DNA from 3 places in the Telluria sp. ZT3P25 genome. Region 3 is predicted to be linked to each of the others. Evidence: predicted binding sites of a transcription regulator. Region 3 holds the regulator's gene; each other region holds the start of a gene.

Region 1 (3,300 bases), on a different contig from region 3:
CCGTAGCGCAGGCTCGGCGACCTGTCCAGCAAGCGGAGCGATTCATGCACCCTGCATCAGCCAGGAATCCGGTTGACGAGCGGTTCGCCGCGCTCGAATGCGCTGATGCTGTCGATGGTCGTGCGCATGATCTGGCCGATCGCTTCGACCGTGAAGAAGGCCTGATGGCCGGTGACGATCACGTTCGGGAACGACACCAGACGCTGGATCACGTCGTCCAGGATGATCGTCGACGACAGGTCCTGGAAGAACAGGCTCGCTTCCTGTTCATAGACGTCGATGGCCAGCCCGCCCAGCTGGCCGGTCTTGAGCGCCTGCACCACGGCGTCGGTATCGACCAGGCCACCGCGGCTGGTGTTGATCAGCACGCAGCCACGCTTGACGCGCGCCAGGGCGGCCGCATCGACGATGTGGTGCGTCGTCTCCAGCAGCGGGCAATGCAGCGAGACGACATCGCTGCAGGCGAGCAGCTCGTCCACGCTGGCATAGCGGCCGCCGAGCGCTTCGAATGCCGGCGTCGGATACAGGTCATGGCCCACCAGCGTGCAGCCGAAACCGGCCATGATGCGGGCAAAGATCAGCCCGATCTTGCCGGTGCCGATCACGCCGACCGTCTTGCCGTGCAGGTCAAAACCCATCAGGCCGTCGAGATCGAAGTTGCCTTCACGCGTGCGCACGCTGGCGCGCGCAATCTTGCGGTTCACAGCCAGCAACAGGCCAACCGCAAATTCAGCGACCGAATTCGGCGAATAGTCGGTGACGCGCACGACCTCGATGCCGAGCCGGCGTGCGGCCGCGGCATCGATGTGGTTATAACCGGTCGAGCGCGTGGCCACCAGGCGTGTTCCTTGGCGCGCCAGGATGTCCAGCACGCCCGCGTCGACGGTGTCATTGACGAATACGCACACGGCAACACACCCCGCCGCCTGGCTCGCCGTCTCGACGCTGAGCCGCTCTTCGATGAACAGCAGCGCATGGCCGACACCATCGTTGGCCTGCGCCAGCATGGTCTTGTCATAGCGGCGTGCACTGAATACGGCTGTTTTCAAGCGTTTCTCCTGGCTGGGTGATGGTCAAGCCGTTATACGCCCTTGACCGCGATAAGCACAGACTTACCGTCGCACGCTTGCAAATGAACGGCGCGCAGACCTACAAATGAATGTGAAATGGCGCACAGAACCGGAATGATGCAAATAAGACAATTAAGTTGTTAAATTTATACCCGAACCGAGGAGTCGATCATGAAGCGTCATATTTGCCAACTGGCCCTGCTGGCCGTCACCACGATGGCTGCGCCAGTCGCATTTTCCGAGACCAGCATCGTCAAGTGTGTGGATGACGCGGGCCGCGTGACCCTGACCGATCGCCCTTGCGAAGCCGGCGCCACCACCGTGCGCATGGCGGGCGAACTCGCCAACGATGGTGTGACGCGCGTTCATGCCCACCCATTGGCGGCCGAAGCGAACGTACTGCCGCTGCCGCGCGTATCTCAGCGCGAGTCGCAGCGCGAGTCTCCGCGTATATCGCAGCGCATCCGGGTGCCGATGACGCATGTCGCGGCCAGGGCCCTGGCCAGTGACATCGCGACCCTCAAGGCAGCGCGCGCGCAGTTCATGTTGAGTGACGTACGGTCGACAACAGCGTTGGCCCGCCTTGATTGAGTGTGCCCTGTCCATTCAATGAAAACTGTCGATACAATTTACACTAAATCATTGACCGGCTTGAGCATGCTCAAAATAGCCAGTTAAATCAATAACCTATTCATTATTGGAAGATTGGCATGCTAATTGCATAACTGATAAGCATATACTTATCGGAGGTTATCTTGCCAGTGCGCTCATTCAAACAATTATTGGTCGGTCTGTCGCTTCTCGCCTGCACCTCTGCGTTCGCCACGCCGTTTACGTTCAACGTTGCAGGTGTCCAGAGTACGGGGGAAATCGGCGACGCGGGTAACGACGTCTACGAAATCAATGTCGGCGCCAATGCGACCATCACCAGCGTCAGCTACAACTTCAACGTGACCGCATTCACGCCCAGCTGGTTGTCGGAGATTGGTTTCGCATTTACCAATTTTGCGAATACCGATGGCGTCATTCTGAACCCCAGCGATGATCTCGACGAGCCGGGTACGGAAACATTCGTGGACCTGGTTGATCTGGTTGCCGAAGGCTTGAGCTTCAGCGTGGATGCCGACGGCATCCTGCGCCTCGAGTTTTTCGAAGATTTCAATGATGAATCGATTTCGCCGGACGGCTTCTGGAATTTCGGCACGATCACGTTCAATACCGCTGATGTGGACGTTCCGCCAGGCGGCGAAGTGCCGGAGCCCGCAACTGGCCTACTGATCGGTGCTGGCCTGGCGCTGATGGGCTATACGACCCGCCGCCGTCGCAACGCCGTCAAGTCCGCAGCCTGAGCGGCCCTGCATCGACACAGTCGTTGCCGGCTAATGCAAGCGCGTGACGCTGGCCAGATGGGACGTTGGCGGCTTGTCCCACTCGCCGAGCATTGCCAGCAAGGTGGCGTCCTGGGTAAAGCTGGCGCTGGAGCGCCCTTCCAGCAGGCGCTCGGGCGGCATCGAGCGCGCCACGACGAATCCCTGCACATAATCGACGCCTATTTCCTGCAGCGTCTGGACCGTGGCCGCATCCTCGGCCCATTCCGCGATCGTCTTCATGCCCAGATTGACCGCCAGGCTGACGATCGCCTCGACAATCGCCACGTTGGCCGGGTGCGCATTGATATTGACGATGAAGTTGCCATCGATCTTGAGCACGTCGGCCGGCAATTCTTTGAGGTACGAGAACGATGTGTAGCCGGCGCCGAAGTCGTCCAGCGCCACTTTCACACCGAAGCTGCGCACCTGGTCAATGAAGCGGCGCGTGTTGTCAAGGTCGTGCAAGGCCACGCTCTCGGTGATCTCCAGGCACAGGCGGCTGGCCACATGCACGTAGCGGCCCAGGATGTCGAACGTGTCCTGCACGAAGCGCTCGTCGTTCAGCGACGCGCCCGACAGGTTCATGCAGACGAAGCGCGTATTGACCAGCTCATCGTTGTGCTCGGCGATCCAGGCCAGGGTGCTCGTGAGCACCCAGCGGTCGATCACGCTCGCGCGCCCGCTTTTTTCAGCAGCGGCGATCACGGCGCCGGCCGGCACGACACGGCCATCGGGCTCGCGCATGCGCAGCAGCACCTCGAAATTGAGCGATTCGAACGGCGTGCGCAGCGACATGATCGGCTGCATCTCAAGTAGCAGGCCATCGGTGGCGGCCGGGCCCGACAGGCGCTCGACCAGGT
Region 2 (3,300 bases), 140 kb from region 3:
GCGGGCGCTTGTCAAAGAACGAGGGATCGTCGAGCTCCAGTACCGCCAGATCCAGGCCGCGCGCCAGCGCGATGACCTTCGCCGAGACCTTGTCGCCCGACTGGCTGGCCTGTACCTCGACCTGGCTGGCGTAGTCCACCACGTGGGCATTGGTCAGGATGCGCTTGCCTTCGATGATGACGCCGGAGCCCGTGATGGCCGCTGGTGCCGACTTGGTCCAGGGCTTGTACGGGTCGGGCCGGCGCACGGTCGCAAAAATCTTGACGACCGAATTTTCAACGGCAGGCAGGGCGGGGGCGGGCGTGGTGGTGCGCGTTGCGGCTGGCACGGCGGGGGTGGGAACGGCGGTCGCGGCGGCCGGCTGGACGTCTAGCGGCGTGGTTTCCTGGGCATGCAGCGCGCCGGAGACGGCCAGCGCGAGAACGGCGAATCGCAAAGTCTTCATGGTTTCCTTCGGTTGCGCTAGGGGGCTATCAACCGGAAGAATATACACGTGCGCCGCAAAAGAAAATACGGGGAAGGCCCTTGGCCTTCCCACGTCATGCAGGCTGCTTATTTCTTGACGAATTTGAGCGTCATGCGATCGCTTTCGCCGATCGCCATGTACTTTTCGCGGTCCTTGTCCTTGTTGGCCAGCACCGGCGGCAGCGTCCACACGCCTTTTTCATGATCCGCCTTGTCCTTCGGATTGGCATTCACTTCCGACTTGGCGGCCAGCTTGAAGCCGGCCAGGTCGGCCATGCGGATCACATACGCTTCATGCATGTAGCCGCTCGATGCCTTCGCATCCTGCGTCATCTTGATCGGCAGGCGGTGCTCGACCACGCCCAGCACGCCGTTTGGCTTGAGGACCTTGTGGACTTCTTTGAGCGTCGTGACCACGGCTTCGTCACCCGCGCCCAGCCAGTTGTGCAGGTTGCGGAAGGTGACGACCATGTCGGCGCTGTTCGGCGCGCCCAGCTCGAAGCGGGTCGGCGGCTCGAACACGACCGGCATCACCTTGTCATACACCTTGGCGTCGGCAGCGAGCTTTTCGCGATAGGCCTTGCCGCCGCGGGATTCAGGCGCACCGGCAGCGCCAATCAGCTTGCCGTTCTCGCGCAGGTAGGGCGCCAGGATCTCGGTGTACCAGCCGCCGCCCGGCGAGAGTTCGATGACCGTCATGGTCGGCTTGATGCCGAAGAAGGTCAGGGTTTCGTAAGGGTGGCGGAACGCGTCGCGCGCCTTGTTGGCGGCGGCGCGGTGCTCGCCGGCGATGGCGGATTTCAGGGCGTCGTCCGCGTGGGCGGCGCCGGCCATGCCGGTTGCCAGCATTGCGGCCAGGATCAGTCGTTTCATCGTGCGAGGTCTCCGTGATGGTTGACGACGGGCGGTGCGCCGTCGTCGCTGCGCTGATGATCCGGGAGGCGCGGCGCACAGTCAAGCGTTCGTCACATATGCATATGCGCAGGGCGTTTTCGCCAGTACTGGCGGCCTGCAAGGTGCGCGAGCGTCTACCCAAAGTACGTACATATTTGTGCATTGAGGTGGCACAACAATTGCCTATTCAAAAGCTTAACTTACTGCTATGGTTGAGCGGTTTGTCACGTTTTCATCTGTCATAAAACCAAAGCATAAGAGCTGTAATTACAAGAGCGGCCCGAGCTGTTCGCGGAACCGCTGCCCGGACGAAGGTTATTCAGGAGATCTCATGGAACGCCGTACCTTTCTTAATCTCAGCAGCGGGGCAGCCGCCTCGATGCTGCTGCCTTTCGGACGCGCCATCGCTGCCGAGGAGCTCACCAGCAGCATGCCAGTGGCCGCCAAGAAGGCGCTGGCCGATGTCGCGCTCAACGCCGCCACCAAGGCCGGCGCCAGCTACGCCGACGTGCGCATCGGTCGCTACCTCAACCAGTTCATCACCACGCGCGAGCTGAACGTCGAAAACGTGGCCAATACCGAGTCGGCCGGCGTGGGCGTGCGCGTGATCGTGAATGGCGCGTACGGCTTTGCTGCGACGTCCGACATGTCGACCGATGGCATCGCGAATGCGGCGCGCCAGGCCGTGGCAATCGCCAAGGCGAACGCCAAGCTGCAGACCGAACCGGTGCGCCTCGCACCAGTCAAGGGCGTGGGTGACGTGTCATGGAGCACCCCGATCAAGAAAGACTGGCGCACCGTGCCGATCGCCGAGAAGACCGACATGCTGATCGCCGCGAACAAGGCCGGCATGGAAGGCGGCGCGAACTTCATGCAGTCGATGCTGTTCCAGGTGAACCAGCAAAAGTATTTTGCCTCCACCGACGGCTCGTACATCGACCAGGACGTGCATCGCCTGTGGGCGCCGTTCTCGGCTACCGCGGTCGACAAGGCCAGCGGCAAGTTCCGCTCGCGCGCGGGCCTCAGCTCCCCGGTGGGCAAGGGGTACGAGTACTTCGACGCGCGGCCCGAGCACAAGATCAAGGCCGCTGGCGGTATCGCCACGCTGTACACCGAATCGTATGACATCATCGAAGACGCCCGCGCCGCAGGCCGCGACGCCAAGCGCAAGCTGACTGCCAAGTCGGTCCAGCCGGGCAAGTACGACCTGATGCTGGCGCCCGAACACCTGTGGCTGACCATCCACGAGAACGTCGGCCACCCGACCGAACTCGATCGCGTGCTGGGCTTCGAAGCCAACTACGCCGGCACCAGCTTTGCCACGCTCGAGAAGCTGCAATCGAAGACCTTCAAGTACGGCTCGCCGATCGTCAACATCTTCGCCGACAAGACCACGCCAGGCTCGCTGGGCGCCATCGGTTTCGACGACGAGGGCGTCAAGTCCAAGCGCTGGGACATCATCAAGGACGGCATCCTGGTCAACTTCCAGGCCACGCGCGACCAGGCCCACATCATCGGCGAAAAAGAATCGCATGGCTGCTCGTATGCGGATGGCTGGAACACAGTCCAGTTCCAGCGCATGCCGAACGTCTCGCTCGCACCGGGCAAGACCAAGCTGACGCCGGACGAAATGGTCAAGGGCATCAAGAAGGGTATCTACATCGTCGGCGACGGTTCGTTCTCGATCGACCAGCAGCGCTACAACTCGCAGTTTGGCGGCCAGCTGTTCTACGAAATCAAGGACGGCAAGATCGGCCAGATGCTGGAAGACGTGGCGTACCAGTCGAACACCCAGGAATTCTGGGGCGCCTGCAGCGCCATCTGCGATGAACGCGACTGGCGCATGGGCGGCTCGTTCTTCGACGGCAAAGGACAGCCGCCGCAGATCAGCATCGTCTCGCATGGTTCGTCGACCACGCGCTTTAACGGCATCAATGTGAT
Region 3 (3,300 bases):
CGCGGCACGTTGCTGGTCAAGGCCGAGCGCGCCGTGGTCAGGGATACGCCCGAAGGCTATATGAGCGTGACGCTCACCGCGGCCAACGGCAAGCCTGCCACGTTCCGGCAGAAGCGCGACGGCGGCCCGAACCTGTGGGTCGAGGGTCAGGCCGAACGCATCGAATACGATGAACGTTCGGAGCTGGTGCGCCTGTACTCGAACGCGGTCGTCAAGGAACTCGAAAACGACCGGATGACCAACCAGATGACTGGCCCGTTCATCTCGTACGACAACCGCAAGGAAGTCGTCGCCGTGCGCAATGACGTCAGCGGCGAAAGCAAGGTTGGCGGCGGACGTGGCACGCTGATCCTGGCGCCCAAGCGTACGCCGGCCGGAGGCACGCAATGACGGAGCTGAACGATCGCAGCACGCTGGTCGTCAAGGGCCTGCAGAAAAGCTATGGCAAGCGCCTGGTCGTGCGCGACGTGTCGCTCGACGTCGAATGCGGCGAGGTGGTGGGTTTGCTGGGCCCGAACGGCGCCGGCAAGACCACCTCGTTCTACATGATCGTCGGCCTGGTGCCGTCGGATGCCGGCTCGATCAGCATCAACGGCACCGACATCACCAGCCTGCCGATCCATCGCCGCGCGGTGCTCGGCCTGTCGTATCTGCCGCAGGAAGCGTCGGTGTTTCGCAAGCTGACGGTGGAAGAAAACATCCGCGCCGTGCTCGAACTGCAGAAGGTCGACGGCAAGTCGCTGACCAAAGCGCAGATCGGCGAGCGGCTCGACAACTTGCTGGCCGACCTGCAGATCGAAAAGCTGCGCGAGAACCCGGCGCTGTCGCTGTCGGGCGGCGAGCGGCGCCGCGTGGAGATCGCACGCGCACTGGCCACCAATCCGCGCTTCGTGCTGCTCGATGAACCCTTTGCCGGTGTCGACCCGATCGCCGTGATCGAGATCCAGCGCATCGTGCGCTTCCTCAAGGAGCGCAAGATCGGCGTCCTGATCACCGACCATAATGTGCGCGAGACGCTTGGCATCTGCGACCGCGCCTACATCATCAATCAGGGCGCGGTGCTCGCATCCGGCCGTCCCGACGATATCATCGCCGACGAGTCGGTGCGCCGCGTGTACCTTGGTGAACATTTCCGCATGTAAGCCATGACCAATTGATGAAACAGTCCCTTCAGCTCCGCACTTCGCAGCACCTGGCGCTCACGCCACAGCTGCAGCAATCGATCCGGTTGCTGCAGCTGTCGACGCTCGAACTGCACCAGGAGATCGAGCAGATACTGGGCGATAACCCGCTGCTCGAAAGGCTCGACGATCCGCTCGATCATTCGGTGCGCTTGCTGGCCGATGGGGCCATCAACAATGCGCCGGCATCCGGCGAGGCGCCACCGGCGCCGGGCCAGCAGGCCGAAGGTGAAGGCAGCGCGCCGGCCGAAGGCGAGGGCGCTGAAGGCGGCGCGGTCGATGGCGACCGGCCCGACAACGAGTGGAGCGAAGGCAGCGGCGCGTCGTCCGGCAGCAGTAGCAGCAGCGACGACGAAGACGGCCGCCCGCAGCTGGAGGCGTGCGCCATCACGCTGCGCGAACACCTGATGGAACAGGTGCGCGAAACGCTGCTCTCGACCCGCGATCGCGCACTGGCCGAACTGGTGATCGACGCGCTCGACGACAACGGTTACCTGGACGAGCCGCTCGACGACATCCACTCGCGGCTGCCCGAAGAACTCGAGGTCGATCTCGACGAACTGCGCTGCGCGCTGGCGATGGTGCAGAGCATGGACCCGGTGGGCGTGGGCGCGCGCAGCGCGGCCGAATGCCTGGCGCTGCAGATCCGGCGCATGCCGGGCGTGCCGATGGTCACGCGCCGCATGGCGCTGAAGATCGTCGAAGGCTACCTGACCTGGTTCGCGCAGCGCGAATACAGCAAGCTGAAAAAAGCGCTCGATTGCGACGACGAAGACCTGCGCGAAGTGCAGGCTGTGGTCCGCCAGTGCAATCCGCATCCGGGCGCCGCGTTCGCGTCGAACGTGTCGGATTACGTGGTGCCGGACGTGATCGTGCGGCGCGCGAAGAATGGCTGGGCGGTCACGCTGAACCCGGACGTGATGCCGCGCCTGCGCGTGAACAGCCTGTACGCCACGATGCTCAAGCAGGGCCGCAGCGAGAGCCAGATGGGCGCGCAGATGCAAGAGGCGAAGTGGCTCATCAAGAACATGCGCCAGCGTTTCGACACGATTCTGCGTGTGGCCGAGGCGATTGTCGAGCGCCAGCGCAACTTTTTCAGCCACGGCGCGGTTGCCATGCGGCCCCTTGTTTTGCGCGAGATAGCTGATACACTAGGTCTGCACGAGAGCACCATCTCTCGTGTCACAACCCAGAAATACATGCTGACCCCGCACGGCATGTTCGAGTTGAAGTATTTCTTCGGCAGCCACGTTGCCACCGAAGCGGGAGGCGAAGCATCCTCAACGGCAATCCGTGCGCTCATCGCACAATTGACAGGAGCAGAAGACCCTAAGAATCCATTATCCGACAGCAAGATCGCGGAAATGCTCGGGGAACAAGGCATGGTCATTGCGCGCAGGACGGTCGCAAAATACCGTGAAGCGCTCAAGATCCCCCCCGTCAGTCTCCGCAAAGCCTTGTAACAACGCCGCTCATACAGTCTGTGCCTTCAGCTCCTGTGTGGTGCAAGCGACGTGACATCTTCAAAGGAGTGTGTATGAACCTCACCATCAGTGGTCACCATCTCGAAGTAACCCCTGCCATCCGTGAATACGTTCAGAATAAGCTGGAACGCATTATTCGCCATTTCGATCAAGTCATAGATACCCACGTCTTCCTGGCCGTCGATAACCTCACTGAAAAAGAAAAAAGGCAAAAAGCTGAAATCAATGTCCAGGTGTCGGGCAAGACCCTGCACGTGGCGAGCGTCGCGCAAGACCTGTATGCCGCGATCGACATGTTGATGGATAAACTGGATCGACAAATCCTGAAGCACAAGCAGATGCTCAAAGACCATAACCGCACAGCGATCAAACGCCTGGACGTCGACGAAGCCGACGTCGCTGTCGCCTGATCGAGCGCAGGTCACCACCGCCAGGGGCGTCTTTTCGGGACGCCCTTTTTGCATCCCGCTGCCGGTAAAATACGTGTTTCCTTTCGATGGATCACGCCATGTCCGAACACGTCCTGACCCGCATCGCCAACCGCACCGGCATCATCACGCTAGACCGTCCCAAGGCGCTCAATTCGCTGTCACTGGACATGGTGCGCGCGCTGACCGCGATCCTGCTCGACTGGC

What was found. Region 3 encodes sigma-54, which starts transcription at its own class of promoters, with help from an activator protein. Its sites were predicted from a motif close to TGGCANGNAANCTGCTTT; they were not measured.
Region 1: a site for sigma-54 is predicted at 1,777-1,794, ahead of AC56LY_RS12005 (PEP-CTERM sorting domain-containing protein). Genes of this name have one in related genera too.
Region 2: a site for sigma-54 is predicted at 1,528-1,545, ahead of AC56LY_RS21420 (TldD/PmbA family protein). Genes of this name have one in related genera too.

Annotation. Positions count from the first base shown of each region.
Region 1 covers NZ_JCASIJ010000001.1:2,698,024-2,701,323, forward strand. The annotation lists gene AC56LY_RS11995 (2-hydroxyacid dehydrogenase) at 57-1,049, opposite strand; gene AC56LY_RS12000 (DUF4124 domain-containing protein) at 1,242-1,661, shown strand; gene AC56LY_RS12005 (PEP-CTERM sorting domain-containing protein) at 1,832-2,419, shown strand; gene AC56LY_RS12010 (putative bifunctional diguanylate cyclase/phosphodiesterase) at 2,450-3,300, opposite strand, start outside.
Region 2 covers NZ_JCASIJ010000002.1:637,996-641,295, forward strand. The annotation lists gene AC56LY_RS21410 (S1C family serine protease) at 1-445, opposite strand, end outside; gene AC56LY_RS21415 (class I SAM-dependent methyltransferase) at 553-1,338, opposite strand; gene AC56LY_RS21420 (TldD/PmbA family protein) at 1,691-3,300, shown strand, end outside.
Region 3 covers NZ_JCASIJ010000002.1:781,126-784,425, forward strand. The annotation lists gene lptA (lipopolysaccharide transport periplasmic protein LptA) at 1-390, shown strand, start outside; gene lptB (LPS export ABC transporter ATP-binding protein) at 387-1,142, shown strand; gene AC56LY_RS22110 (RNA polymerase factor sigma-54) at 1,157-2,644, shown strand; gene hpf (ribosome hibernation-promoting factor, HPF/YfiA family) at 2,719-3,075, shown strand; gene AC56LY_RS22120 (enoyl-CoA hydratase/isomerase family protein) at 3,174-3,300, shown strand, end outside.